DNA from 2 places in the Variovorax sp. GW821-FHT10C12 genome. Region 2 is predicted to be linked to the other one. Evidence: riboswitches for the same ligand, from Rfam matches in the RefSeq annotation. Region 2 holds a riboswitch; the other holds the start of a gene.
The links. A riboswitch is a leader RNA that binds a small molecule or an ion and turns the genes downstream of it on or off. The one in region 2 is predicted to bind glycine.
Positions count from the first base shown of each region.

Region 1 (14,929 bases), on a different contig from region 2:
CGCGACCGCGGCCGTGACCAGCGGCAGCAGCGCCGTCACCACCGCCGCATGGCTGGCCGTGACCACGCGCAGCGCAAAGGCCAGCAAGAGCGGAAAGCCGATCGCGTTGCCCAGCACTGCCATGCCCAGCGGCTTCCACTGGTGCGGCGCCGGACGCGGCGAGCGCGTGACCAGCAGGAAGATGGCCGACAGCACGCCCGCCAGCGCCGCGCGCCCGACCGTGACGAACCACGGCGACAGCTGCGGCGCGTCCTGCGTGCCCGTGGCCAGCCGCGTCATCGGCAGCGTGACGGCGAACAGCGCCACACCGACCATGCCGAGCCACATGCCCAGCGTTTCGTCCTTGAGGGCGAGCTTCATACGCTCACCATCCACCAGGCCGTGAGCACGAGGATGAGCCCCATCGCGCGGTTGAACCACAGCAGGCGCGTGCCCTTGGCCAGCCACTCGCGCAGCAGCGCGCCGACCAGCGCATAGGCGAAGTTGCTGGTGAAGGCGTAGGTCAGCATCACCGGCGCGACGATGGCGAAGCGCGCGAGCGCGTCGGGCTGGCCGGCGATCCAGCCGGCCACGAGCGTGAGCGCGAGCAGCCAGGCCTTGATGTTCACGAACTGCAGCATCACGCCCTGCGTGAACCCGACCGAGAGGCTGGCGTTGTCGGCCTTGCCGAGTTGGGCGCTGCCGCTGAGCTTGTAGGCCAGCCACAGCAGGTAGGCGATGCCCAGGCCCTTGATCGCCAGGCGCAGCGGCGGCATCGCCACCACCAGCGCGCCGAGGCCGGCCGCGCAGATCGCCAGCAGCAAGGTCCAGCCGACCGGCACCGCGACCACGAAACGCATGGCGCGCGGCAGGCCGCCGTTGGCCGCCAGGGCGGTGGAGAGCGTGGTGTTGGGTCCGGGCGAGAAGCTCATCGCCGTGGCCAGCACCAGCAGCGCGGTGAATTCTTGCCAGTTCATGTCACAGACTCTAAACTTTGGACCATTACAGTTCCAGTACAGATGATCGAACAAATCTGAAATCTGTATTGGTCATTCCTTCGACACACGCCGCCCTTTTCTCGCTCTCTGTGCGATGCAGCCCGACCCGATGCTGACCCGAACCTCCACCCAGTCCCTGACCGGGCAGCTGGCCGACCGCCTCGCCGAGCGCATCCGCAACCGGCTGCTGGCGCCCGGCGCGCGCCTGCCCTCGGTGCGCGAGTGCGCGCGCCAGCAGGGCGTGAGCCCGTACACCGTGGTCGCCGCGTACGACCAGCTGCTCGCGCAAGGGCTGGTCGAGGCGCGCCGCCAGCGCGGCTTTTATGTGCGCGACGCGGCGCCCGTGCCCGAGAGTTCGCGCAACCCGGCGCATGCCGCGCCCGAGGTCCCGCCGATGATGGCCTCGCGCGTGCCGGCCGACGCCAGCTCGCTGATCCGCAGCATGTTCCACCGTCCGAGCGACAAGCCGCAGCCGGGCATGGGCGTGTTCCCGCCCGACTGGATGGCCTCGACCTTCCTGGCGACCGCGGTGCGCCGCGTGACGACCACGTCGGCGCTGCAGGAACTGTCGCTGCAGTACGGCGAGCCTTCGGGCGACCTCGCGCTGCGCCGCAGCCTGTCGCAGAAGCTGGTGCGCATCAACGTGCCGGCCGGGCCGGACCAGATCGTCACCACCATCGGCGCCACGCATGCGCTGGACATCGTGAGCCGCACGCTGTTGCGCGCGGGCGATCCGGTGATGGTCGAGGAGCCCGGCTGGGCGCTGGAGTTCGCGCGGCTCGAGGCGCTGGGCATGCGCATCCTGCCGGTGCCGCGTCGTGCCGACGGGCCCGACCTCGACGTGATGGCGCAGTACTGCAAGCTGCACAGCCCCAAGCTCTTCGTGAGCGTGAGCGTGCTGCACAACCCGACCGGCTACAGCCTCACGCCGGGCAGCGCGCACCGCGTGCTCAAGCTGGCCAACGAGCACGACTTCCACATCGTCGAGGACGACACCTACAGCCACCTCGCGCCCGAGCACGCCACGCGCCTGAGTGCGCTCGACGGGCTGCAGCGCACCATCTACGTCAGCGGCTTCGCGAAGATCCTGGCGCCCAACTGGCGCATCGGCTTCCTGGCCGCCTCGCCCGCGCTCAAAGAGCGGCTGCTCGAGACCAAGCTGCTGGCCACGCTGACCTCGCCCACGCTGTTCGAGCGGGCGCTGTCGTGGTGCATCGACCAGGGCCAGCTGCGCCGCCATTCGGAGCGCGTGCGCATCCGCCTGGACGGCGCGCGCGGCCGCGCGGTGAAGCTGGCCATGTCGCACGGCTGCACCTTCGCCTCGGAGCCGGCCGGGCTGTTCGGCTGGGTCGACACGGGCGTGGACACCGACGCGCTCACGCAACGCATGCTCGACCAGGGCTACCTGCTGGCGCCGGGCTCGCTGTTCCATGCGCGCCGCCCGCCGAGCACGATGATGCGGATCAACTTCGCGACCTCGCAGGACGCGAATTTCTGGAAGGTTTTCAGCCGGGTCAGGGACGAGCTCTGATTCGCTTGCAAAGGGCTTGGAGTAAGCTGGCAGCACAAGAAAACCCAGCCAGGAGACCTCCCGCATGAGCAACGCCAGCAAACCCTTCGACTTCAGCCAGTTCGTCCCCGGATTCGACTTCCTGAAGAACCTCGCCGGCGGTGCCGCCGCGGGCTCCGGCTCGGTGCCCGGCATCCCCAGCCTCGCCAGCTGGGTCGCGCCCACCATGAGCGTCGAAGAGGTCGACAAGCGCATCCAGGAACTCAAGACCGTCCAGTACTGGCTCGAACAGAACGGCCACGCGCTCAAGGCGACCATCCAGGCGCTCGAGGTGCAGAAGATGACGCTATCGACCCTGCGCGGCATGAACGTGCGGATGGAAGACATCGCGAGCGCGTTCACCAAGCAGGCCGCGGCGATGGCGCCGGCGCCTGCACCGGCTCCCGCCCCGGCCCCCCGGCCTGCGCCGGAGCCCGTCGAGGAAGAGGAAGAAGAGTTCGACGAGGCCGAGGAAGAGGTGGAAGAAGAGGAAGCCCCGGCGCCGAAGAAGACGTCGCGCGCCAAGCCAGCCACTGCTGCTGCCGGCGTCGACCCGATGCAATGGTGGGGCTCGCTCACCGAGCAGTTCCAGCAGATCGCGAGCACGGCGCTGCAGGACGCGGCGCAGCTCAAGGTGCCGGCCATGGCGCAGCCGCTGGCCGACGCGGTGGGGCAGGTCATCGGCAAGGCGACGGCGGCGCGCAAGCCGGCCGCCAAGGCTGCTCCGAAGAAAACCGCCGCCAAGAAAGCCGCGCCGGCACCCGCCGCGCGCAAGAAAACCACGTCCACCGCCGCGCGCAAGCGAACCTCCGGCCGGCGCTGACGTCTTACAGACACCTTTCCAGACGACGACGCACGGGTCGGTACGCACCATGAAACTGTTTCCCACCGGCCATGCCACCCACCCGCAATGGCGCATGGCCGCCGGCCTCGTGCTGGCCCAGTTGCGCGCGCAGATGGCGCTGCCCGACTACGCGTCGAACCCGACGCTCGGGCTGCTCTACATCACCGACCACTACGCGGCCGAGGCGCAGGAGATCCTCGATCACCTGAGTGCCGAGCTGCCCGAGGTCACCGACTGGTCGGGCACGGTCGGCATCGGCGTGTCGGCCAACAACGCCGAGTACTTCGACGAGCCCGGCCTGAGCCTGATGCTGTGCGCGTTGCCCAGCGACCAGTACCGCGTGTTCTCGGGCGTGGCGCCGCTGGGCAGCTCCGAAATGAGCGGCTTCGAGGCGCACACCGCGCTCGTGCACGCCGACCCCGCCACGCCCGACCTGGGCGAGCTCATCGGCGAGATGGCGGGCCGCACCGACACCGGCTACCTGTTCGGCGGGCTCTCGTCCGGCCGCGGCGGGGCGCTGCAGTTCGCGGTCGGCGGCAACGGCAACATCCGCGGCCACGGTGCGGCGGGCGGTGTGTTCTCGGGCGGCTTGTCGGGCGTGGTGTTCGGCGAGGGCGTGCGGCTGGTGTCGCGCGTCACGCAAGGCTGCCAGCCGCTGCGCACCGGCGGCGCGCGCGAGCGCGAGATCACCGAGGCCGACGGCAACCTGCTGCTGTCGCTCGACGGTGAGCCGGCGCTCGACGTGCTGCTGGCCGACCTGCAGGTGTCGCTCGACCGGCCGCAGGAAGCCATCGATGCCGTGCGCAACACGCTGGTCGGCCTGGCCGACGCGGGCAGCGACGGCCTGCGCCGCACCGGCGACCTGGGCGCCGACGTGCTGGTGCGCCACATCATCGGCCTCGACCCGACGCGGCGCGGCATCGCCATTGCCGACAACGCCGAGGCCGGCATGCGGCTGAGTTTCTGCCGCCGCAACGCGCAGGCGGCGCGCGCCGACCTGATGCGCATCTGCGCCGAAATTCGTGAAGAGCTCGAGCCCGAAGAACAGACGCTGGCCACCGCACGCGCCGTGGCGGCCGGCGAGGCCGAGGCCGCGCCGCATCCGGCGCGGCGCATCGCGGGCGCGGTGTACGTGAGCTGCTCGGGGCGCGGCGGCCCGCATTTCGGCGCGCCGGGCGCCGAGCTGCAGATCGTGCGGCATGCGCTGGGCGACGTGCCGCTGGTCGGCTTCTTCGCCGCCGGCGAAATTGCGCGCCACCACCTGTATGGCTACACCGGCGTGCTGACGGTGTTCACCGCGCCGGACTGAGGTCCGGCGCCGGTCGCGTTCAGGCCGGTTGCAGTGCGCGCGGCGCGGGTGCCGGCATGCCGGCGAACGCGAAGTCGACCTCGGGTGCCAGCCCGCTCACGATGCGCGCAATCGACTTGCCCGAGCCGCAGGCGTGCGTCCAGCCGAGCGTGCCGTGGCCCGTGTTGAGGAACAGGTTCGGCAGCTTGGTCTTGCCGATCAGCGGCACGTTGCTCGGCGTGGCCGGGCGCAGGCCGGTCCAGAACTGCGCGCGCTCGGTGTCGCCGGCGCCGGGGAAGAGCTCTTCGACGCGCCGCACGATGGCTTCGCAACGCACTCGGTTCAGGTCGCGGTCGTAGCCGTTGAGTTCGGCCGTGCCGGCGATGCGCAGGCGGTCGCCCGACTCGGAGGTGTAGCGCGAGAACACCAGCTTGTATTCATCGTCGGTCAGCGAGACCTGGTGTGCCTTCGACGCGTCCTTCACGGGCAGCGTCACCGAGTAGCCCTTGGCCGGGTAGATCGGCAGGCGGATGCCCAACGGCGCGGCGTACAGCGGGCTCAGTGAACCCATCGCAAGCACAAAGGCGTCGCCGCGGATGCGCTGGAAGCGGCCTTCGTTGTCGGTCGCCTCGACATGGTCGATGCTGCCGCCGGCTTCGCGCAGCGCGGTCACCGTGTGGCTCATGAGGAACTTCACGCCGGCCGCCTCGGCCAGCTTCACGAGCTCGCGTGCGAAGCGGTTGGCGTCGCCCGATTCGTCTTCGGCGGTGTAGGTGGCGCCGGCCAGCTGGGGGCGGATGTGGGCGAGGGCGGGTTCGATCTTGATGGCCTCGTCGGCCGAGATGACCAGGCGTTCGCAGCCCAGGGCGCGCATCTGCTCGGCGGGCGCGAGGGCGCCGTCGAATTCTTTTTGCGTCGTGTAGAAGTGCAGGATGCCTTGCGTGCGCTGGTCATAGTTCAGGCCCGTGTCTCGACGCAATTGCTGCAACATTTCCCGGCTGTATGTACCGAGACGAACGATCTGTTCGATGTTGTGGCGGGTGCGCGCGGGGGTGCATTCGCGCAAGAACTGCAGGCCCCAGAGCCACTGGCGCATGTCGGCGCGGATGCGGAAGAGCAGCGGCGCATCTTCCTTGCCGAGCCATTGCAGCACCTTCAGCGGCGCGCTCGGATTGGCCCAGGGTTCGGCGTGGCTGACCGAGATCTGGCCGCCGTTGGCGAAGCTGGTTTCGGCGGCCGGGGTGGCCTGCCGGTCGATCACGGTCACCTCGTGGCCGAGTTGCTGGAGGTAGTAGGCCGAAGTCACGCCGAGCAGGCCGGCGCCAAGAACGATCACACGCATTGCAAGTACCTTTGAGTTTGCAGCGCTTGAACGGCGGGCGTGGAGTGCTATTGAAAAAATAGCAAGCAACCGGACGACCGCTGTCCAAGTTGCCGCTCCCCCTGTCCTCGGTACCTGAGAGATTCACCCTGCTGCACCCGCAGCGGGTTTGCTCCTTCGGTGCGCCACATGGCGTGGCGGCTCTCCAGACGGCTGTATCGATGAGTGCAGTACTGACCCCTTGCCGAAATTCCGTGGCGTTGCCTGGAATGTCGTCGGGCCGACCTGAGCGTTTATGGGAGTTTGCGCCTTCGGTAGGGCCTCCGTGGAGGCCCGCTCTCCTGCAATTGTTGGCGATTGTAGGCGGGCCCCGCAAGCCGGCCAAGCCCTGTACATCGGCACTTCACACCGATGGGATAATTGAATGTTGATTTTCGGTAAAGCAAACTTTTTTCTACAGGTGGGGACTCCATGATCCTGGTTACCGGCGGCGCAGGCTTCATTGGCGCCAATTTCGTACTCGACTGGATCGCGCAGGGCAACGAGCCCGTCGTGAACCTCGACAAGCTGACCTACGCAGGCAACCTCGAGACCCTCGCATCGCTCAAGGGCAACGCGAACCACGTCTTCGTGCAAGGCGACATCGGCGACAGCGCACTGCTCGACCGCCTGCTGGCCGAGCACAAACCGCGTGCCGTCGTGAACTTTGCCGCGGAATCGCACGTCGACCGTTCGATCCACGGCCCGGAAGACTTCGTGCAGACCAACGTGCTCGGCACCTTCCGCCTGCTCGAATCGGTGCGCGGTTACTGGAACGCCCTGCCGGCCGACCAGAAGGCGGCCTTTCGCTTCCTGCATGTGTCGACCGACGAGGTCTACGGCTCGCTCTCCAAGACCGACCCGGCCTTCACCGAAGAGAACAAGTACGAGCCGAACAGCCCGTACTCGGCCAGCAAGGCCGCCAGCGACCACCTCGTGCGCGCCTGGCACCACACCTACGGCCTGCCGGTGGTCACCACCAACTGCTCGAACAACTACGGCCCGTTCCACTTCCCCGAGAAGCTGATCCCGCTGATGATCGTCAACGCGCTGGCGGGCAAGAACCTGCCCGTGTACGGCGACGGCATGCAGGTGCGCGATTGGCTCTACGTGAAGGACCACTGCAGCGCCATCCGCCGCGTGCTCGAAGCCGGCCGGCTCGGCGAGACCTACAACGTCGGCGGCTGGAACGAGAAGCCCAACATCGAGATCGTCAACACCGTGTGTGCGCTGCTCGACGAACTGAGCCCGCGCGCCGACGGCAAGCCGTACAAGGAACAGATCACCTACGTCACGGACCGCCCGGGCCACGACCGCCGCTATGCCATCGATGCGCGCAAGCTCGAGGCCGAGCTTGACTGGAAGCCCGCCGAGACCTTCGACACCGGCATCCGCAAGACCGTCGAGTGGTACCTCGCCCACGGCGACTGGGTGCGCAACGTGCAAAGCGGCGCGTACCGCGAATGGGTCGAGAAGCAGTACGATGCTGCGCCTGCAAAGGCTTCCGCATGAAGTTGCTGCTGCTCGGTAAAGGTGGACAGGTCGGCTGGGAGTTGCAGCGCAGCCTCGCGCCGCTCGGCGAACTGGTCGCGCTGGATTTCGACAGCACCGACTTCCACGCCGACTTCAGCCGTCCCGAGCAGCTGGCTGCAACCGTGCTGGCCGTGCGCCCCGACGTCATCGTCAATGCCGCCGCGCACACCGCCGTCGACAAGGCCGAGAGCGAGCCCGACTTCGCGCGCAAGCTCAACGCCACCTCGCCCGGCGTGGTGGCCGAGGCCGCGCAGCAGATCGGCGCGCTGATGGTGCACTACTCCACCGACTACGTCTTCGACGGCAGCGGCACCCAGCCCTGGAAAGAAGACGACGCGACCGGTCCGCTCAGCGTGTACGGCCAGACCAAGCTCGAAGGCGAGCAGCTGGTGGCACGGCATTGCGCGAAGCACCTGATCTTTCGCACCAGCTGGGTGTACGCCGCGCGCGGCGGCAACTTCGCCAAGACCATGCTGCGGCTGGCCAAGGAGCGCGACAAGCTCACGGTCATCGACGACCAGTTCGGCGCTCCCACCGGTGCCGAGTTGCTGGCCGACATCACCGCGCACGCGATTCGAGCAACCCTGCACGACCCGGCCAAAGCCGGCCTGTACCACGCCATCGCCGGCGGCGAGACCACGTGGCACGGCTACGCGCGCTTCGTGCTCGAGATGGCGCAGCAGGCCGGTGTCGAACTCAAGGCAGGCCCGCAGGCCGTGGAGGCTGTGCCCACCAGCGCCTTTCCGACGCCCGCGAAGCGGCCGCACAATTCGCGGCTCGACACCACCAAGCTGCAGACCACCTTCGGACTGCGCCTGCCGCCCTGGCAGGAAGGCGTGGCACGCATGCTGCGCGAGACGCTCTGACCGACTGATTTTTTCCGGCCTCCCACACTAGAAGACCCCATGACGCAACGCAAAGGCATCATCCTCGCCGGCGGCTCCGGCACCCGCCTGCACCCGGCCACGCTCGCCATGAGCAAGCAGCTGCTGCCGGTGTACGACAAGCCGATGATCTACTACCCGCTGAGCACGCTGATGCTTGGCGGCATGCGCGACATCCTGATCATCAGCACGCCGCAGGACACGCCGCGCTTCCAGCAATTGCTGGGCGATGGCAGCCAGTGGGGCATCAACCTGCAGTACGCGGTGCAGCCGAGTCCCGATGGCCTGGCGCAGGCGTTCATCATCGGCGACAAGTTCGTGGGGAACTCGCCGAGCGCGCTGGTGCTGGGGGACAACATCTTCTATGGGCATGACTTCGTGCATTTGCTGTCGGACGCCGATGCGAAGCAGGGCGGTGCGACCGTGTTCGCGTACCACGTGCACGACCCCGAGCGCTACGGTGTGGTGGCCTTCGACGCCAACGGCAAGGCCAGCAGCATCGAAGAGAAGCCTGTCAAGCCCAAGAGCAGCTACGCGGTGACCGGCCTGTACTTCTACGACAACCAGGTCGTCGACATTGCCAAGGCCGTGAAACCCAGTGAGCGCGGCGAGCTGGAAATCACCGCCGTCAACCAAGCCTATCTGGACCTCAACCAGCTGAATGTGCAGATCATGCAGCGCGGCTATGCGTGGCTGGATACCGGCACGCACGAAAGCCTGCTCGAAGCGGGGCAGTTCATCGCGACGTTGGAACATCGGCAAGGGCTGAAGATCGCGTGTCCTGAAGAGATCGCTTGGCGAAATGGCTTCATCGATCGCGAGCAGCTCGAAAGGCTTGCTGCACCGTTGCAGAAGAACGGCTACGGAAAGTACCTGAAGCACCTGCTGGCCGAAGAGGTGCGTTCGTGAAGGTCATCCAAACCGAGATTCCCGACGTCTTGATCATCGAGCCGAAGGTCTTCGGCGATGCCAGAGGGTTTTTCTACGAGAGCTTCAATCAGCGTGCCTTCGAAGATGCGGTCGGGTCGACGGTCGACTTCGTGCAGGACAACCATTCAAGGTCGTCCAAGGGCGTGCTTCGAGGCCTGCACTATCAGGTCCAGCAAGCGCAAGGAAAGCTGGTGCGTGCGGTGCGCGGTGCGGTCTTTGATGTGGCTGTCGATATCCGGCGTTCTTCGCCCACGTTCGGGCGGTGGGTGGGTACGGAGTTGAGCGAAGGCAATCACCGACAGTTGTGGGTTCCGGCGGGCTTCGCGCATGGATTCTTCGTTCTCACGGATTCCGCGGATTTCTTGTACAAGACGACGAACTACTACGCGCCGGAACACGAGCGATGCATCGCCTGGAACGACGCGAGCCTGCAGATCGCGTGGCCGGACATCGGTATGGCGCCGCAGTTGTCCAAGAAGGACGCCGAAGGCAAATCGCTTCAAGCGGCGGACGTCTTCGAATAATCCGGGTTTTTTGGACGAGGCACCTGAGTGCCAGCCGAATTCGGTGCGTCGTTTCTTGATGGCACAGCAATGAGCGAATGCCGAAAGTGAGATTCTTGTCTTCTTGCTGTATTTGAAATATTCCCGCTGCCTGTGAATGTGAGTTGCTTCTGATGGAGTGAACCGAACGACTCCGGCCTCATGCGCATTCGATCGACGGACAAAGGCCTGGGCGTGTGAACGCAAGGAAGCGCATCAATTTTCATGAAACCCGGAATGAATTTCAAAAAACTACTGAAGCGAAGCGCTCAGGTTGTGAACGAGTATCGCGATGCCGGTTTGCTCCGGCAGTCGGACCTGTTCGATAAAAAATGGTATCGGGAGCGCAATCCGGATGTTCCGGAAGGCGCTGAGATCCAGCATTTCCTTCGGTTCGGCGGCAGGGAAGGGCGTGCACCGAGCGAAAAGTTTGATGCAGCAGGCTATCTGGAGGCCAACAAGGACGTGGCTTACCGGGGCCTCAATCCTCTGGTGCACTACCTCAAGTGGGGCAAGGAGGAGGGGCGGAAGATTGCAGTTGTCCAGCCACCAAAGCGTGCGCCTCTCTTCGAGAAGCAGCGTTCGGCGCCAGCCATCGATCTCAGTCGCTATTCAAAAAATGGCACTCTGCTCGTGACAGAGCAGGAGATTCGCGATCTCGAATTGCTTCATGAAACGGACCTCTTCGACGCCGAGTGGTACCTCGAAAACTACCCGCATCTGAAGAATCAGGATCCTTACCTTCATTTCCTGCGGCATGGCGGTTTCGAGGGATTGAAGGCCAGCGAGAACTTCGATTGCGAGTGGTATTGCGACATCTATCCGGATGTCGTCTTGCACGGTGTACACCCGCTGCTTCACTACCTGAAGCACGGGATGAAGGAAGGTCGCTTCAAGGGCATGTCGCCCAAGATCGCATCGGTCGTCAAGCGGACCGTCGCAGACCTGATGGCGCTCGATCCCGAAATCGAATCGTGCCATCCGTTGCACGGCAAGCACTTGAGGCTGCGCCCGAATTTCAGCATCCCGACCGATGAGCTTGGCGCCGCTTGGACTGAAATTTTTCACGACCTGCCAGCCGGAATCCGGCACGTCGTTTTCATGCCCTGGCTTGTCAAAGGCGGGGCGGATCTCGCTGGGGTCAACATCCTGCGTGCGGCCCAGGAGGCGGTTGGTGTTTCTGCCACGCTGCTCGTCTTGACCGATCATGACAAGGTGGACGCCTTCGACTGGCTGCCCTCGGGGTCGCAGGTGCTCGTCTTGTCCGATTACGACGCCGATCTCAATCAGCGGAACAGGCAACGCATTGTCGAGGCGTTGATATTCACGCTTCAGCCCGAGTCGATCACGAACGTAAACAGCCTGGCATGCTGGGCCGCCCTGGTTGAAAAGGGCAAGGCTTTCCAGTCGATATGCAAGGTCTACACGACGCTGTTCTGCCGCGACTTCACGGAAGATGGCCGCGGGGCGGGGTATGCGGATACGCATCTTCGGGCCGCGATCCATAACGTCGACAAGATCTATTTCGATACCAACGTCTTCCTTGAAGAGGTGGTGGCGAGGTATGGCTTTACACCTGCATTGACGCAGAAGCTCCAGTTTCTTCCTCAGCCGGCATTGGACGATTTGCGAGAGATTTCCAAGAGCCCCTCACCCGACGAGCAACGACCAGCCGTCTTCTGGGCGGGCCGGTTCTGCCACCAGAAAAATACGGAGTTGTTGGGCCGGATCATCCGGTCTCTGCCGGAGGTCGCACTGGACGTCTACGGCGGCGGTGAGCCTCAGCGCGAAGCCGAACTGGCGGCGCTCGCAGACACGCAGCCCAAGCTGCGTCTGCTGGGGATGTTCGCCTCATTCAGCAAGCTTCCCCTGGAGCGGTACACCGCCTTCCTCTTCACGTCGCGTTTCGAGGGCATGCCGACGGTGCTGATCAATGCCGCAGCTGCAGGCGTCCCCATCATCGCGAGCAATGTCGGAGGCGTCTGCGAACTGGTGACCAACGAAACCGGATGGCTGATCGATGCGTTGGACGACGAGCGCGCTTACTGCGCGGCCATCCAGGAAATTCTCGACAACCCGGACGAGGTGGAGCGCCGCCTGCAAGCCATGAGGAAAAAGCTGGGCATCGAGCGTTCCTGGTCCGCATTCAAGTCAGGGCTTCCCTTCTCACCCATGTCTTCCAGCGAGGCTGAGCATGTCTAAGTTTCACGTCACGGCGATCGTCAATGCGCACAAGGAAGGCCTGTGGCTCAAGCCGGCATTGGACAGTGTCTGGGCGTGCTTCGAGGCAGCCCGGGAACGAGGCCTGACCACCGAACTGCTCGTCGCGATGGATCGTGCGGACGCACTTTCTGTCGAGATCGTGAGTGACAGCGTCGCAAGATTTCCCCATGTGCGTGTGGTCCCCATGAACCATGGGGATGTCGGGCACGCTCGGAATCAGGCCGCGTCGCTGGCCGAGGGCGAGTATGTGGCTTTTCTCGACGGTGATGATCTTTGGGGGGCAGCCTGGATTGCCGACGCATTTGCGATGGCGACCGCCGATGAGCGAGAGCTGGTGCTTCACCCGGAGGTGAATGTCTATTTTGGATATGACCCTCACGTCTTTGTCCATGTCGATGCCGAAGCCAAGAATTTCGATGAGGCGGCGCTTGCGTTGGTGAACTACTGGACATCGCTGTGCTTCGTGCGGAGGAAATTTCTTATAGAGAATCCCTACCCGGAGACAGACCTCGCCGCACAAATAGGGTATGAAGATTGGGCTTGGAATCTCAAGGTGATGTCTGCGGGGGCCGTACACAAATGTGTTCCAGGCACCGGTCATGCCATTCGCATGAAACAAATATCTCTTGTTCGCCAAACGAACTCGGCAGGTTGCATTGCAGCACCCAGTGATATTTTTAAAAAAATAATAAAAAATCAAGCCAAAAACTCAAACTCGAAACTTCGAATTGCTGCTTGAAGGTATTTCATTGTGGCGAGGTTTTGTTTTTTGTTGTGGCGATTGATTTGAAAAATTTATAAAATGAGCAAGCTAGAACGCGTTTCCATAGTCATTCCGGTGTATGCGGGAGAAAAAACGCTGCCAATTCTCGTGACTGAAATCGAGAAGCTGACACACCCGCAAGTCACCGCGGCCGGAAACTCGTTCGTCGTCAGCGAAGTCGTGCTGGTCCACGATTGCGGTCCGGACCGGTCAGACCTCACCATGACCGCACTCGCGGAGAGCCACGCCTTCGTTCAGCCGGTATGGCTGTCCCGAAACTATGGGCAGCACGCCGCCACCATGGCCGGCATGGCCAGCGCCACGGGGGACTGGGTCGTGACCATGGACGAAGACGGTCAGCAGGACCCCACAAGCATCGGCGCGATGCTGGACCTGGCCCTGAGTGCTTCGCTCCAGCTCGTCTACGCACAACCCATGAATCCGCCGCCGCATGGCTGGTTGCGCAACCTGATGAGCCGGACGGCCAAGGGCATCAGTACGCGTCTTCTCGGCAACAAGACCATCGGCCGCTTCAACAGCTTTCGATTCATCGATGGCGAAATTGCCAGAACGTTGTCCGCCTATTGCGGCAATGGTGTCTATCTGGATGTCGGGCTGTTCTGGATCACGGGCCGTGTGGGGCACTGCCCCTTGCGTCTCAGGGAAGAATTGGGCCGACCCTCGGGCTATTCTTTCTTGTCGCTGGTCAGGCATTTCTGGAGCCTGGTTCTCACGACCGGTACCCGGCCGCTGCGTCTGATCACCATCATGGGATTCTTCTCGATCCTGTTGGCGATGGGATTTGCGATCTACGCCATCTACGAGAAATACACCGGGCAAGTGCCGGTCGAAGGGTGGACATCGCTCGCCGTCGTGGTGGCATTTTTCTCCGGTGTCATCCTGACAGCGCTTGGCGTGATTGCGGAGTATCTGGCGGTGACGATGGGCATTGCGATGGGCAAGCCGCTCTATGTGGTGAGTTCGAAGCCGACCCGGCCAAACCGTCCATGACTCTGACCTGGGTGCTTGGCAGCCGAGGCTTGCTGGGTTCCGCTTTCTGCCGAGCGCTTCGACTCGATGGCGCCACGGTATTCGCTCCTGCTGAGCATTTCAGCTGGGCGGATGAGGCGCAGCTGGCATCGCAGATCGACGCCGCGGTGGATGCTTTTTCTCTCCGGGCGCGTCCAGCATCCAGATGGGAAATCTACTGGGCCGCCGGTATCGGGACGATGGGCAGTGCGGCAGAGTCGCTCGAGCCGGAAGTTCGGGCACTGGCATCGCTCATTCGACGAATCCAGTTGAACGACGTGTTGATGACGATGCCGGGTGCGCTGGTCCTTGCGAGTTCGGCTGGTGCAATCTACGCATCGTCGAAAGACGAAGTCATCACCGAAAACTCCGTGCCGGCGCCCAACAGTGCCTATGCGCGAGCCAAGCTGCGACAGGAAGATCTTCTGCGCGCTTTCGGGGCCGCATGCCCGCAAGTCTCTGTGCTGCTGGCTCGGATATCGACGCTCTATGGCGCAGGGCAGGCTGTCGGGAAGGCGCAAGGGCTGCTGACGCACATGGCCCGCAGCATCGTGCGCAACCGTCCCGTGGGCATTTATGTCCCGATCGACACCATCCGCGACTACATCTCGGTGGACGACGCGGCCTCCGAGATCATCGGGACCTTGCGTGAACCGGGCCTGTGGCCGGGTGTGCTCTTGAAGATCGTGGCGTCGGGGCGGCCGACGACGATCGCCGAGATCATCTCCATCTTCAAGAGAATTTCCAGGAAGCCACCCAAAATCACCACGGGCGTCAGCAAGGCTTCCAGCCTCTATCAACGGAAAATTCAATTCCAGTCCATCGTTGGAAATGGAAAGCGATTGTCACAGGCGCGCAGTCTGGGAGTCGGGATACACCAGATTCTCAGCGCCGAGCGGGCTGCGCACGCCAATCCTGGAAAAAATTCGAAATGATGGAGTTTTGTTTTTCAGGCGTTTTTTCTTCTTCGAATTCGAGCCAATATGAAGCGGGCTGAAATTTTTTCT
Region 1 is NZ_JBWKNE010000003.1:87,575-102,503, forward strand. Features, by position in the region: gene AC07OH_RS16925 (DMT family transporter) at 1-360, opposite strand, end outside; gene AC07OH_RS16930 (LysE family translocator) at 357-956, opposite strand; gene AC07OH_RS16935 (aminotransferase-like domain-containing protein) at 1,087-2,508, shown strand; gene AC07OH_RS16940 (PhaM family polyhydroxyalkanoate granule multifunctional regulatory protein) at 2,573-3,349, shown strand; gene AC07OH_RS16945 (FIST signal transduction protein) at 3,399-4,679, shown strand; gene AC07OH_RS16950 (D-amino acid dehydrogenase) at 4,699-6,000, opposite strand; glycine riboswitch at 6,092-6,198, opposite strand; glycine riboswitch at 6,243-6,333, opposite strand; gene rfbB (dTDP-glucose 4,6-dehydratase) at 6,451-7,530, shown strand; gene rfbD (dTDP-4-dehydrorhamnose reductase) at 7,527-8,417, shown strand; gene rfbA (glucose-1-phosphate thymidylyltransferase RfbA) at 8,457-9,344, shown strand; gene rfbC (dTDP-4-dehydrorhamnose 3,5-epimerase) at 9,341-9,889, shown strand; gene AC07OH_RS16975 (glycosyltransferase family 4 protein) at 10,145-12,109, shown strand; gene AC07OH_RS16980 (glycosyltransferase family 2 protein) at 12,102-12,869, shown strand; gene AC07OH_RS16985 (glycosyltransferase) at 12,933-13,904, shown strand; gene AC07OH_RS16990 (NAD-dependent epimerase/dehydratase family protein) at 13,901-14,857, shown strand; gene AC07OH_RS16995 (GtrA family protein) at 14,906-14,929, shown strand, end outside.
Region 1: linked by a shared signal. The riboswitch ahead of AC07OH_RS16950 (D-amino acid dehydrogenase) and the one ahead of gcvT (glycine cleavage system aminomethyltransferase GcvT) in region 2 are both predicted to bind glycine.

Region 2 (14,929 bases):
CTTCATCGAGCCGCTGCCGGGCGTGATGGTGCTGGCGCCGATCCTTGCGCCGGTGGCGATCAAGCTGGGCGTCGACCCGGTGCACTTCGCGATGATCGTGATCTTCAACCTCACGCTGGGCATGATCACGCCGCCGGTGGGCGGGCTGCTGTTCGTCACCTGCAACGTGTCGAAGGTGCCGATGTCGGCGCTGGTGAAGGAACTGGTGCCCTTCCTGTGGGCGCACGGCGCGGTGCTGGTCCTGCTGACCTTCGTGCCGATGCTGAGCACCTGGCTGCCGCGCGCGCTCGGGTTCAAGTAGCGGCACGGGCCGCTCCCGCCCGCACCCCCAGCTTCAGGCCGGCGGGTGCAGGTACTGGCTCGGCGGCACGCCGAGCGTGCGGCGGAACATCGCGGTGAAGGCGCTCGGGCTCTCGTAGCCGTGCGCCAGTGCCACCTCCAGGATTGACGCGCCCGCGGCCAGCCGCGGCAGGCTCAGCAGCAGCCGCGCCTGGCGGCACCACGCGCCGAAGGTCATGCCGGTCTCGCGTTCGAACAACCGGGCCAGCGTGCGCGCGTTCATGTGCAGCCGCGCGGCCCAGCCGTCGAGCGTGGCGGGCTGCGCGGGGTCGCGGATCAGCGCCTCGCACAGCGCGGCCAGGCGCGCATGGCGCGGCATCGGCACATGCAGCGACAGCGCGGGCGCGGCCTCGATCTCGTCGAGGATCAGCTCCATCACGCGTTCGTCGCGCCCGCCCGGCGGGTAGTCCAGCGGCAGCGACACGGCCGCCACGATCAGCTCGCGCAGCAACGCGCCCACATGGATCACGCGGCACTCGGCACCCAGGTCGGCGCGCGTGCCGGGCTCGACGAAGACGGTGCGCATCTTCACCTCGCCCGCCATGCGGATCTGGTGCGTCATGCCCGGCGGCACCCAGACGCCGCGCCCCGGCGGCACCACCCAGCTGCCGGCCGCCGCGCCGACCATCATCACGCCCGAGATCGCGTGGATGAGCTGCCCGCGCCGGTGCGCATGCGGCGGAATGAAGGCGTCGCCCGCCGGATCGGTGGCCAGCACGGCGACGGCGCGCGGGGTCGATTCGCCCTCGTCGGGGCGCAGATTCAGTTTGTCCATTTCACGACGATGTTTGCACATTCGTAGCGAGAACATATTCTCCTGGCTTCCTACGATGGCTTTTCTCCCTCTTTTTCTCCAACCGGACATCCAGGAAAGAAGCCATCGCATGAACACGCGCCGACTCGGGCTGCTCACCGGCACCCACGCCGTCAACGACCTCTACCAGGGCCTCGTGCCCGCGCTGCTGCCCTTCATGGTGCTGGAGCGCGGCTACAGCTACACGGCCGTGAGCGGCCTGATGCTGGCGGCCACCGGGCTGTCGAGCGTGGTGCAGCCGCTGTTCGGCCTGTACGCCGACCGCCACCCGCGCGCCTGGCTGGTGCCCGTGGGCTTCCTAGTGGCGGCGCTGGGCGTGGTGCTGGCGGGCCTGAGCCAGAGCTACCTGCTGACCTGGATCGCGGTTGCGCTGTGCGGGCTGGGCATCGCGGCCTACCACCCGCCCGCGACCGTGGCCGCGCGCGCGGCCGGCGGCGCTTCGCAGAAGGCGATGAGCGTGTTCTCGGTGGGTGGCACCATCGGCGCCTCGTTCGCGCCCGTGCTGGCGGCCACGGTGGTCGGTGGCGGCAGCCTGTCGCGCAGCTACTTGCTGGGCATTCCCGCGCTGGCGATGGGCGTGGTGTGGGTCGCGGCCAACGCGCGGCGCGGTGCGGCCGCCCAGCACGCGGCCACGGCGGCGCGCGCCGCGCAGGCCCGCGCCCAGGTGCTCAAACCGCACAACGACTGGCGCGCCTTCAGCCTGCTGGTGGCGACCATCGTGGGCTGGTCGATCCCGTACGTCACGGTGCTGTCGATGCTTTCGCTGCGCATCACGCGCGACCTTCACGGCAGCACCTTCCAGGGCGCCGCGGCGCTCACCGCCTTCACCGCCGCAGGGGCCGTGGGCACGCTGGCCGGCGGCTGGCTCGGCGACCGCATCGGGCGCATGGGCACGATCCGCAGCGGCTACCTGCTCGCGCTGCCGGCCATGGCGGGCCTCGTGCTCGCCTCCACGCCCGGCGCGGCGCTGGCCTGCACCGCGTGGCTCGGCATGAGCATGTTCCTGCCCTTCGCCGCGCAGGTGACGCTCGCGCAGGACTACCTGCCGCGCAACCCGGCCACCGCCAGCGGCATCACGCTCGGTCTCGCGCTCTCGGTCGGCGGACTGGTGTCGCCGCTGTTCGGCCTGCTGTCGGATGCACGCGGGCTCGGCGTGACGCTCACGGTGGTGTTGTGCGTGCTGTGCGTCGCGACCGTGCTGGCCTTGCGGCTGCGCAACCGGACGGTACAGGTGATGACAGGTGAGGCTGCGGCGGCTTGAATTGAGTTCCGTGCCCGCACAGCGGCAGCGCCCATCGTGCACAGGGCACTGGGTGCTTCCCGCAGCGAAATCAAGGAGGAGCCGAAGGCGGGGGACATTCGCGGAGGGAAGTACCCGGTGTCCTGTGCACGCGCCCTGAACAAAGGACCACCGAAATCCGTGGGCAATTCCACGCCGCACGCGCTCTCTTTCACTGCCAGAATCGACGCAAGCTTCGACGTCGAGCCTGACAGACAAGAAGAAGGAAAGAGAAGGACGCCATGCACCGAATCGTCGCCCAGGGCAGCAGCCTTGTCGCTGCCGGCTTGCTGGCCACCGCCGGTATCGCGGCCACGCCGGCCGCCGCGCCCGTTGCAGCCGTTGCACCAGCAGCCGCCCCCACAAACCCCACCAATCCCGTCACCCACCTCGCCGAAGTGGAAAGCGCCGTGCGCGCCTGGGCCGCCGCCTGGTCCGCGCGCGACGTGGAGCGCTACCTCGCCGCCTACGCACCCGACTTCACCCCCGCGCGCGGCCAGACCCGCGAGCGCTGGGAGGCCGACCGGCGCGCCCGCATCACGGGCAAGTCGCGCATCAGCGTGGGCATCGAGGGGCTGGTGATCAGCGTCCAGGGCACCTCGGCCAGCGCGCAGTTCCGGCAGGTCTACCGCGCCGACGCGCTCACCGAGACCGACCGCAAGACGCTCGAGCTGCAGCGCGTGGGCCCGCGCTGGCTGATCCGCAAGGAGAGCGCGGGCAACTGACGCGCACCCCCTTGTCCCTGTAAGGCAAATGGTTCACGAAGATGTCACCACTTGCAACGATGCTGCAGCCTTCGACCTCCGAAAGCTGTGGCCGCCATGTTCCCCACCAAGACCGAGAAGGCACGCGACGAACTCCAGGCCGGGCAGCGCACGCTCAGCCAGCGTGAGCGCGCCCTGCTGCTCATGGCCGACGGCCGGCGCTCGCTGACCGACTTCAGCCCGCTGTTCCCCAGCCGCGTCGAGGCCGAGCAGGCGATCCAGGGGCTGATGCAGCGCGGCTACCTGCAGGTCGCACGCCCGGTCGCGCCACCGCCCGCACCGGCCCCCACGCCCGTCCCCGCCGCCGAGCCGATCCAGGTCGCCACGTCGGCCGACAGCTTCGACGGCAAGCGCTCGCTGGCCACCACGCGCATGTTCCTGTTCGACATCTGCGAGCGCATGTTCGTGCGCCGCGACCCGCGCTTCGCCAACCAGATGCGCGACGCCCTGCGCGAGGCCCGCGACCGCGAGGCCATGCTGACCATCGCCGCGCTGATGCTCTCCGAGATCGAGAAGACCGCCGGCCCCGAGCGCGCCGACTCGCTGCGCGAGCGCATCGACAAGCTGCTGCCGCCGGCAGAAACCGTGCACTGAGCCGCCAGCCCCAGCCCCGCGATCCACTACACTCGCCGGGTCAGGAGAGAGCCCCGCGCGACGGGGCCGCCGAAGGCGCAGGGGTTCCCCGAACGCTCAGGCAAAAGGACTGACAAGACGCCGGCAACCACCGGCGTTTCCTTGCTGGAGAGAGGCCGTGGCATTGCATGCGGCCCACCGAAGGAGCAAACCCCGATCGTGGGGCGAATCTCTCAGGTAAAGCGGACAGCAGGGGTGGCCCGTGGCGTTGCAGCCATGGATTTCGACTGCCCCTTTGGAGTGCCCCGTGGCCGCTTCTTCCGCTTCTGACGCCCAACTTCTCAAGACCCCGCTGTACGACCTGCACGTGGAGCTCGGCGCCCGCATGGTGCCCTTCGCCGGCTATTCCATGCCCGTGCAGTACCCCGCCGGCCTCATGGCCGAGCACAAGCACACGCGCGATGCGGCCGGCCTGTTCGACATCTCGCACATGGGCCAGCTGCGCCTGGTCGGCCCCGATGCCGCTGCCGCCTTCGAAACCCTGATGCCCGTCGACGTGGTCGACCTGCCCGCCGGCAAGCAGCGCTACGGCCTGCTGCTGAACGACGAGGGCGGCATCCTCGACGACCTGATGTTCTTCAACGAGGGCAACGGTTCGCTCTTCGTGATCGTGAACGGCGCCTGCAAGGTGGCCGACATCGCCCACATCCAGGCCAGGATCGGCGCGCGCTGCGAAGTGCAGCCCCTGCCCGACCACGCGCTGCTGGCACTGCAAGGCCCGCAGGCCGCGGCCACGCTGGCGCGCCTGTCGCCCGGCATCGAGCGCTTCGTGTTCATGACCGGCGGCGCAGTGCAGATCGGCGGCATCGCCGCCTTCGTCACCCGCAGCGGCTACACCGGCGAAGACGGCTTCGAGATCTCGGTGGCCGCAAAAGACGCCGACGCCCTCGCCCGCCTGCTGCTCGCGCAGCCTGAGGTGAAGCCCGTCGGCCTGGGCGCACGCAACTCGCTACGGCTCGAAGCCGGCCTGTGCCTGTACGGCAACGACATCGACACCACCACCACCCCGGTCGAAGCCTCGCTCAACTGGGCGATCCAGAAGGTGCGCCGCGCCGGCGGTGCGCGCGAAGGCGGTTTTCCAGGCGCGGCCAAGGTGCTGGCCCAGCTGGCCGCCGTCGCCTCGGGCGCGGCCGGCCACACCGACCACAAGACGCTCACGCGCAAGCGCGTCGGCCTCGTGGCACTCGAACGCATCCCGGTGCGCGACGGCACGCTGCTGCAGTCGCTCGAAGGCCACGACATCGGCACCGTCACCAGCGGCCTGCTCGGCCCCACGGCCGACCGCTGCGTGGCCATGGGCTACGTGGCCGCCGCCTTCGCCGAGCCCGGCACGCGCGTGCAGGCCATCGTGCGCGGCAAGCCGGTGCCGATGGAGGTGTCGACGATGCCTTTCGTGCCGACGCGCTACTACCGCGGCTAACCGCAACTCAACACCGCAGACCCGGCTAGGCTCTGCACCCCGATTCCATTTTTTCCACGAGGAGTTTTTTCATGAGCATCAAATACACCAAGGACCACGAATGGGTGGCGGCCGAAGGCGGCGCCGCCACCGTCGGCATCACCGTGCATGCGCAGGACGCGCTGGGCGACGTGGTGTTCGTCGACCTGCCTGAAGTGGGCAAGACCTTCGCGCAGGGCGAGGTCGCCGGTGTGGTCGAGTCGGTGAAGGCCGCCGCCGATGTGTTCATGCCCGTGTCGGGCGAGATCACCGAAGTCAACGAAGCGCTGCGCGCCGACCCGTCGCTGGCCAACAGCGACCCGCTGGCCGCCGGCTGGTTCTTCAAGGTCAAGCTGAGCGAGCCCGCGCAGCTCGACGCCCTGCTCGACGCCGCCAGCTACGACAAGTTCGCCGCCGAATCCTGATCCGCTGAACAGCCGTTTCCTCGCACCTTCGTTCCTTCTCCCCCGAGCCTTCACCGCCATGCCGATTCCCGCCCTTCCCTCTTTGCAAGAACTAGAGAACGCCGAAGAATTCCTCGCCCGCCACATCGGCATCGATGCGGCGGACGAGGCGCGCATGCTGCCGGTGATCGGCTCGGAAACGCGCGCGGAGCTCATCGACGGCATCGTGCCCGCGGCCATCCGCCGTGCCCGGCCGATGCGCCTGCCCGCGCCGGTCACCGAAGCCGACGCGCTGGCCGAGCTGAAGACGCTGGCGTCGAAGAACAAGGTGTTCAAGAGCTTCATCGGCCAGGGCTACTACGGCACGCACACGCCGGGCGTGATCCTGCGCAACATCCTGGAGAACCCCGCCTGGTACACCGCCTACACGCCCTACCAGGCCGAGATCTCGCAGGGCCGCATGGAAGCCCTGCTCAACTTCCAGACGATGGTGTGCGACCTCACGGGCATGGCCATCGCCAACGCCTCGATGCTCGACGAAGCCACGGCCGCCGCCGAGGCCATGACGCTCGCCAAGCGCAGCGTGAAGAGCAAGAGCAACGTGTTCCTGGTGTCGGGCGACTGCCACCCGCAGACCATCGAAGTCATCAAGACGCGCGCCGCGCCGCTGGGCATCGAGGTCAAGGTGAGCACCGTGTCGGAAACGCTGCCGCACCTGATGGTGAGCGGCGAGTTCTTCGGCGTGCTCGCGCAGTACCCCGCCACCACCGGCCACGTGCACGACCTGCGCCCGCTCGCGGGCCACGCGCACCAGTGCGACGCCGCCTTCATCGTCGCGGCCGACCTGCTGGCGCTGACGCTGCTGGTCGCCCCCGGCGAGTTCGATGCCGACATCGTCTGCGGCACCACGCAGCGCTTGGGCATGCCGCTGTGCAACGGCGGCCCGCACGCCGCCTACCTGGCCTGCCGCGATTCGTTCAAGCGCTCGCTGCCCGGCCGCCTCGTCGGCGTGAGCGTCGACACGCACGGCCAGCCCGCCTACCGCCTCGCGCTGCAGACGCGCGAGCAGCACATCCGCCGCGAGAAGGCCACCTCGAACATCTGCACCGCGCAGGTGCTGCCGGCCGTGGTCGCCAGCATGTACGCCGTGTACCACGGCCCCGACGGCCTCACGCGCATCGCACAGCGCGTGGCCGTGCTCACTGCCATCCTCGCCAAGGGCCTGTCGCAGATGGGCCGCGAGCCGGTGAACACCACCGCCTTCGACTCGCTCACGATCCGCACCGGCGACGACACGGCCGCGATCATCGAGCGCGCGCAGGCCGGCGGCGTCAACCTGCGCCAGCGCCTGCAGCAGCACCTGGGCATCTCGCTGGACGAGACCACCACGCGCGCCGACATCGAAACCCTGTGGGCCCTGTTCGTGCCCGCCGGCACCGCGATGCCGCGCTTCGACGAGCTGGCCGCCAACACCACGCCGCTGATTCCCGAGGACCTGCGCCGCACCAGCGCCTTCCTCACGCACCCGGTGTTCAACACCCACAAGAGCGAAACGGCGATGCTGCGCTACATCCGCAGCCTGTCGGACAAGGACCTCGCGCTCGACCGCAGCATGATCCCGCTGGGCAGCTGCACCATGAAGCTCAACGCGACCAGCGAGATGATCCCCATCACCTGGCCCGAGTTCGCCAACATCCACCCCTTCGCGCCCGCCGACCAGCTGCAGGGCTACGCCCAGCTCGACGCGCAGCTGCGCGCCTGGCTGTGCGAGGCCACCGGCTACGCGGGCATCAGCCTGCAGCCCAACGCGGGCTCGCAGGGCGAGTACGCGGGCCTGCTGGCCATCAAGTCCTTCCATGAAGCCAAGGGCCAGGGCCACCGCAACATCTGCCTGATTCCCTCGTCGGCCCACGGTACCAACCCGGCCAGCGCCCAGATGGTGGGCCTGCAGGTGTTGGTGACGGCCTGCGACGCGCAGGGCAACGTCGACATGGACGACCTGAAGCGCGCCTGCGAGAAGCACAGCGCCCACCTGGCCGCCGTGATGATCACCTACCCCAGCACGCATGGTGTGTTCGAGACCCGCGTGAAGGAACTGTGCGAACTCGTGCATGAGCACGGCGGCCGCGTGTACGTCGACGGCGCCAACATGAACGCACTGGTCGGCGTGGCCGCGCCGGGCGAATTCGGCGGCGACGTGAGTCACCTGAACCTGCACAAGACCTTCTGCATTCCGCACGGCGGTGGCGGCCCGGGCGTCGGCCCGGTCTGCGTGGTCGAAGACCTCGTGCCCTACCTGCCGGGCCATGCCACGGCCGGCGTGCCCTCGAACGGCGTGGGCGCCGTGTCGGCCGCGCCGCTGGGCAACGCGGCCGTGCTGCCGATCAGCTGGATGTACTGCCGCATGATGGGCGCCAAGGGCCTGCAGGCCGCGACCGAGACGGCCATCCTCAGCGCCAACTACATCAGCGCCCGCCTGAAGGACCACTACCCCACGCTGTACGCGAGCCCCAACGGCCACGTCGCGCACGAGTGCATCCTCGACCTGCGCCCGCTCAAGGACACCAGCGGCGTCACCGCCGAAGACGTGGCCAAGCGCCTGATCGACTACGGCTTCCACGCGCCCACGCTGAGCTTCCCCGTGCCCGGCACGCTGATGGTGGAGCCCACCGAAAGCGAACCGCTGGCCGAGCTCGACCGTTTCGTCGACGCGATGATCGCCATCCGCGGCGAGATCCGCCGGGTGGAAGAAGGCGTCTGGTCGAAGGACGACAACCCGCTCAAGCACGCGCCGCACACCGCGGCCAGCCTGCTCGGTACGGAGTGGAGCCACCCGTACTCGCGCGAACTCGGCGCGTTCCCGCTGGCCGAACTCAAGCAGGCCAAGTACTGGCCGCCGATCGGCCGCGTCGACAACGTCTACGGCGACCGCAACCTGTTCTGCAGCTGCGTGCCGGTGGGCGACTACCAGGAAACCGAAGAGGCCTGAGCGCGCACGGTCGCCAAGAATGAAAAAGGGGCGCCGCATGGCTTGCGGCGCCCCTTTTTTTATTTCCTTCGCCTGTTACGGCGCCTTCTTGCCGGCCTGCTTCGCCACCTCGCCGGTCGCGATCTGCGCGCGCAGCCCGCGCAGGCTGGCCTTCATCTTGCGCTCGTTCTCCGGCCCCATGCGCACCAGGATCTTCTGCCCGGCCGAGAGCGATTCGAGCTTCGGATCGGCGTACTCGTAGCGCACCCACGGCCGCTGCGAGGGAATGTCGCCCTTCACCTCGACCAGCTTCACCTGCACCGGCCCCGTGGGCTCGGGCGCCTGCAGCAGGTGGTCGATCACGGCAATGAAGCGGTCGTTGAAATAGCGGCCCGGATAGCCCAGCTCTTCATATGCCTGCTGGAACAGCGGGTACAGCCGCGCATACACCGCCGCCGCCTTGGCCGGATCGACAGCCCCGGCCAGCATCACGATGCCGTTGTAGCGCGCCGCGTTGTTCGCCGCGATGGTCTGCACGCCGCCCTGCTGCGGCCCCTCGGTGATGAAGCGCTGCGGCGCGGGCTGCACGGGCCACTTGCTGGCGGGCGCCTGCTCGCGCGGCAGGTTGTCGACGGTGGCGACGAAGCGCCGCACGACGCCGTCGGACTGCAGGTAGGCCGCGACGGCCTTGCCGCCCAGCAGCTCGGTGAGCGCCTTCATCACGCGCGCATCGGAACTGGCCAGCGCGGGCAGCGCGGCATCGGGCGGGGCCAGCGCCTCGACCGGGTTCTGCGGGCCCTTCGGCTCTTCGGCCTTGGGCGGCTCGGGGGGCGCGTCGGTCGGTGCGACGGCCACGGGCGCGGTCGGCAGCGGCGCCAGTTGCTGCTGCTGGTACCAGCGCCAGCCGAAATAAGCCGCCACCAGCACGACCAGCGCCAGGCCGACGATGGTGCCCATCGGCGCTTCCTTGCGGGGTCGGAATTCAGGGGTGTCGCGGGAGGAGTCGGCGTCGGACATGGGCGGTTTCCTTTTTGCGGGATGGCAGTGGGGAGACGAAAGGCAATGGTGCACCAGGATGGCCTGCACGGCCCGCACGATCGCCACGTTCTCGTAACCCCCTGTGACGCCCCACCCGCATCGAAGTTCAGTCGATCAGCCTCTCATTCGCCGCCGATGCGCACCACATGCGCCTCGCGCGGATCGACGCGGCCCGCGTGCAGGTCGGCAATCACGGCCTGCGCATGCGCGAAGCCGCGGCCCTGCGCCAGCGTCATCCAGCGGTTGCCCGGGCGGCTCAGCTCGGCGATGAAGCGGCCCTGCGCGTCGTTGAAGCGGCGGTTGACCTCCTGCGGGCCCCAGTCGGCATTGCGCTTGCGGATCTGCACGGGCGCGAAGTAGAGCTTGGGCGTGGGGCCGGGCAGCGCGCTGGTGTCGCCCAGGAACTCGGTCTTCTGCGCCGAACCCGCGTAGCAGTCGTACACCAGCGATTCGCCGAAGTGGTGGTGCACGGTGGCGCGCAGGTCGTCGTGGCCCGCGAAGTCGATGTACAGCGTGGGCACGTCGGCCGCCAGCGTGTCGATCTCACTGTAGGCCACCGTGCGGTCGTAGCAGCCCAGCGCCTCGACGAAAGCGCGGTTGCCTTCGGAGGTGGCGGCGATCAGCTGCAGGCCTTCGCGGCGGCCAAGGCAGAAGGAGGTGCCGAACGCCGTCTTGCTCGAGGCGCTCGACACCACGACCTGCGTCGCGCCGAAGAAGCCGTTGTCTTCGAGGAAGTCGGCCAGCATGAACGAGGTGATGAACAGCGGACGCACCAGCATCTGGTAGTCCTCCAGCGCGGCGACGTAGCCCGCGTCGTGGCTGCAGCGCATGTACTGGTTGTAGGCCGACACCAGTTCGCTGCGGTGCGCCGCGCCGTCGTAGAAGCCGCGCGGCGTCACGCGCACCGGCTGCATGCGCAGGTGGCTCGCAATGGGAAAGTAGCCGTAGAAACGCTCGCCCACCGCCACGCCTTCGACATTCGACGCCACCACGTCGGCAAAGCCCCAGGCCGGCATGTGGCCCCAGTCGGCGTCGCCGGTGGGAAAGAACTGCCAGTACTTCATCACCGCATCGCCGAAGGCCGCGTAGGTGATGTTGTTGGTGGTGAGCGAGAAGCGCTCGATCTGCATCAGCACCTCGCCCGGCTGCAGGCTGCCGGCGTCTTCCGAAGTGACGATGCGGGTGGTCCCGAGTGCGTTCTTGCGCGTTTCGAGGCGGGTTAAAGTGAATGCGTTGTTCATTCGCAAACTGTAGGACGGCCCGCTTCGCCGCGGGTTCGGAAACCCGGTCCATGCCCGCCGCACCCCGCTCCAAGCCCCGCTCCAAGCCCCTGAAACGCCCCACGCAGGCGCGCAGCAAGTTCACCGTGCAGGCCATCTACGACGCCTTTGTTCGGATTTGGCGCGCGCAGGGCTGGGAGGGCGTGACCACGCGCGCCGTGGCGCTCGAAACCGGCATCGCCGTCGGCACCTTCTACGACTACTTTCCCGACAAGGAAGCCCTGCTCTCGGGCTATGTGCGCCACTGCGTCGAGGCGCTGCTGGCACGGCTCGACGCGGACGTGATCGCGCCACCGGACATCGACTGGCGCGAACGCACGCTGCGCCTCGTGCGCCTCACCTGCGACACGCGCATCGACGGCTTGCCCGCCTTCGACCACGAGATGCTGATGCTCGAACACCGCGTGGCCGAGCCCAAGCACCACCGGCGCGTGTACGACGAGCTGCTTGCACGCTGGACGCAGGCCTTCGCCGCCTGCCGCGACCTGCAGCCGCCACCCTCGCCCGCCACCGTGCAGGCACTGCTGACCGCCGCCTGGGGCGGGCGCCGCTACCGGCTGCTGGTGCAGCCCGACACCATCGACGACGCGTGGGTCGCCGAGATGGAAGCGATGGTCACGGCGCGGCTGTCGGCGCGCTGAGCGCCTGCAGCCACGCCAGCGTGCCCTGCAGCTCGGCCGGACGGATCTCGTGCGCGCCCGGGAAGTCCGAGCCCGACAGCGCCAGCGGCAGGCCGCGTGCCAGCTCGCGCGTGGCCTGCGCGGCGCTCGGCGGAATCACGTTGTCGGCGCTGCCGTGGCTCACCCACAGCGCCTTGCCCGCGAAGGCCTCGGGCGGCGCGATGTGCGGCACCACCTCGGGCAGCAGCCGGCTGTGCCACACCAGCGCGGCGCGCAGCTTCTCGGGCTGCGTGAGCAGCAGCGACAGCGACATGATCCCGCCCTGGCTGAAGCCGCCGACCACCACGCGCTCGGGCGGAATGCCCAGCTGCTGCGACGCCGACGTGACCATCTCGCCGACGAGGAAGCGGCTTTCGCGCTCCTGCTCCTCGTCGATGCGGCGCCCGCCGTCGGCCAGCACCTGGAACTCGAACCACGCGTAGGAACCGGGCGACAGCACATACGGCGCGCGCAGGCTCAGCACGTGGAACTGCGGCGGCATCATGCGCGCCAGCCCGAACAGGTCCTGCTCGTTGCTGCCCACGCCGTGCATCAGCACGAGCAGCCAGGGTTCAGGGCCACCCGAGGGTGCGGGATGGTGCAGGAACTGCAGGGGCAGATGGAGCGATGTCATGGGTCGGAAGGGTCTCGAAAAAAGAAGGGCGAACGGCGCGGCTCAGCGAAAGCCCTTGGCCAGCGCCCGCGTGACCTCGGCCGAGGACACCTCGCGGCAGCCGGTGGCGTTCTGCCCCGACCACAGCGGAGAAAAATCGCCGCTGCCCTGCGCCTCGGCCTTGGCGCGCAGTGGCGCGATGCCCGAAGTGGCGAGCGGAAATTCCGGCGCCGGGCCGATGGCGCCCAGCTCGCGCATCACGCGGTTGACGATGCCGCGCGCCGGCCGGCCGGTGAACAGGTTGGTGAGCGCCGTGTGGCGCGCGGCCTCGCTCTTCAGCGCCGCGCGGTGCAGCGCGCTGGTCGAGGCCTCGGGCGTCAGCAGGTAGGCCGTGCCCACCTGCACGCCGGCCGCGCCCAACGCCATGGCCGCAGCCACTCCGTCGGCATCCGCGATGCCGCCGGCCGCGATCACCGGCACCTTCAGCGCGTGCACCAGCTGCGGCAGCAACGCGAAGGTGCCGAGCTGCTTCGTCAGGTCGTGCGACAGGAAGTGGCCGCGGTGCCCGCCGGCCTCGAGCCCCTGTGCGATGACCGCGTCGACGCCCTTTGCTTCGAGCCACAGCGCCTCCTCCACCGTGGTGGCCGAAGCCAGCACCTTCGCGCCCCAGCCGCGCACCTTGGCCAGCAGCGGCTCGGGCGGCAGACCGAAATGGAAGCTCACCACCGGCGGCTTGAACTCGGCCAGCAGGTCGGCCACCTCGGCGCTGAAGGGGTTGCGCCCGGGGCCGTTCGGAATGGCGGCCGGGTCGATGCCGAACTCGGCGTAGTACGGCGCGAGCGCGCCGCGCCAGGCGGCCTCGCGCTCGGCGCTCGGCACCGGCGGCGTGTGGCAGAAGAAGTTGACGTTGTAGGGCTTGTCGGTACCCGCACGGATCGCCGCGAGTTCGCTGCGCATCGCATCAGGCGAGAGCATCGCGCCTGGCAGCGACCCCAGGCCGCCTTCGTTGCACACCGCGATCGCCATCGCACTGCCCTGCGCGCCGGCCATCGGCGCCTGGATCAAGGGAAGTTCGGTGCCGAGGATCTGTTGCCACGTCGTCATTCGGGGTGCGCTCCTGTGTCCGTGTGTCGAATGACGGCATTCTCCGGCGAAGCCGGTGGGCGCTGTGGCTGCGGGGTCATCGCGGGCGCAGCCGCCCGCCGGCTCAGCGTGCCTTGCCGAAGTCCTTCAGCTTGAAATCGGTGTCGTCCTGGTAGCCGTACAGGCGACACACCGCGCGGAAGTCTTCCACCGGGAAACCGGTCCAGGTGTAGTTGCGGGCACGGCGACCCGTCTGGCGGTTCTGCACATCGAAGGACAGCGAGGCCTTCGGCTCCGGCAGGTTGATCGTCTTGTGCAGGCTGGGCACGAACTTGAACGCCTGCATGCCGAAGCGCTTGGAGGCACCGAGCGCCGTGCGCACGACGATGGCCTCGGGCGTGAACTCGTAGCGCGACACGAACAGGTAGTCGCGCCGCACGGCGACGATGACGACCAGCCCCAGCAGCAGCGTCACCGCATAGAACAGCGGCGTGTTGATCGTGCGGTCGACCAGGAAGCGGTAGGCGTAGTTGAACACCAGCGAAGTCAGGCCGACCATCAGCACCAGCTGCCCGAGCTGCATCAGCAGCCACTTGGCCTTGTTCGAGACGGAAACGATCACGGCCGTTTCACTCCTCGCTGGTCCACTCCACCTGCACGCCCAGGCTGCGCAGGTTTTCCACGAAGCGCGGATGGGCGCGCCGGATCGGCGTGGCGTTGCGGATCTCGGACTTGCCTTCGATGCTCGCGGCCACCATGAACAGCGCGATCGCCACGCGGATGATGTAGGGGCTCTCGACCACCGCCGGCGTGAGCGCGTGGCCGCCGAAGGTGATGAGCCGGTGCGGGTCGGACGAGAACACGTGCGCGCCAAACTTGGACAGCTCGCCGGTCCAGCCCAGCGCACCGTCGTACACCTTGTTCCAGAACATCGCGTTGCCCTGCGCGCGCACGCCCAGCGCGATGAAGATCGGCAGCAGGTCGACCGGGAAGTACGGCCACGGCGCGGCCTCCACCTTGGTGAGCACGTTGCTCGTGAACGGCGTCTGCACCTTCAGCGGACCGCTGCGGATGGCGCGCGACCAGCCGCCGGCATGCTCGATCTGCACGCCGAACTTGGCAAAGGTGCGGTCGATGAGCGGAAAGTTGCCCGGCGCGCTGTTGCGCACCACGACGTCGCCGCCGGTGATCGCGCCCAGCGCCAGGAAGGTGGTGATCTCGTGGAAGTCTTCGTCGAAGCGGAACTCGCCGCCGCCCAGCCTGGCGCCGCCATGCACCGTGAGCCGCGACGTGCCCATGCCCTCGATGCGCACGCCGATCATGGCCATGAAGCGGCAGAACTCCTGCACGTGCGGCTCCGAGGCCGCATTGGTGAGCGTCGAGACACCGTCCGCGGCGGCCGCGCACAGCACGAAGTTCTCGGTGGTCGTCACCGAGGCGTAGTCGAGCCAGTGGTCGGTGGGCGTCAGGCGCACGGGGCTGTACACCAGCAGCGAACCCTCGGTGCGCTCCACCTGGCCGCCGAAGCGCTGGAACACCTCGACGTGCGGATCGATCTCGCGCACGCCCAGCGTGCAGCCCTTGACGTTGTCTTCCAGCCGCGCCACGCCGAAGCGC
Region 2 is NZ_JBWKNE010000001.1:603,411-618,339, reverse strand. Features, by position in the region: gene AC07OH_RS02925 (TRAP transporter large permease) at 1-301, shown strand, start outside; gene AC07OH_RS02920 (AraC family transcriptional regulator) at 335-1,114, opposite strand; gene AC07OH_RS02915 (MFS transporter) at 1,224-2,414, shown strand; gene AC07OH_RS02910 (L,D-transpeptidase Cds6 family protein) at 2,675-3,157, shown strand; gene AC07OH_RS02905 (hypothetical protein) at 3,254-3,790, shown strand; glycine riboswitch at 3,822-3,912, shown strand; glycine riboswitch at 3,925-4,029, shown strand; gene gcvT (glycine cleavage system aminomethyltransferase GcvT) at 4,077-5,249, shown strand; gene gcvH (glycine cleavage system protein GcvH) at 5,321-5,692, shown strand; gene gcvP (aminomethyl-transferring glycine dehydrogenase) at 5,751-8,660, shown strand; gene AC07OH_RS02885 (DUF3014 domain-containing protein) at 8,736-9,656, opposite strand; gene AC07OH_RS02880 (DUF2855 family protein) at 9,800-10,918, opposite strand; gene AC07OH_RS02875 (TetR/AcrR family transcriptional regulator) at 10,969-11,598, shown strand; gene AC07OH_RS02870 (alpha/beta hydrolase) at 11,573-12,250, opposite strand; gene AC07OH_RS02865 (NAD(P)H-dependent flavin oxidoreductase) at 12,293-13,333, opposite strand; gene AC07OH_RS02860 (hypothetical protein) at 13,437-13,934, opposite strand; gene AC07OH_RS02855 (UDP-N-acetylglucosamine 1-carboxyvinyltransferase) at 13,942-14,929, opposite strand, start outside.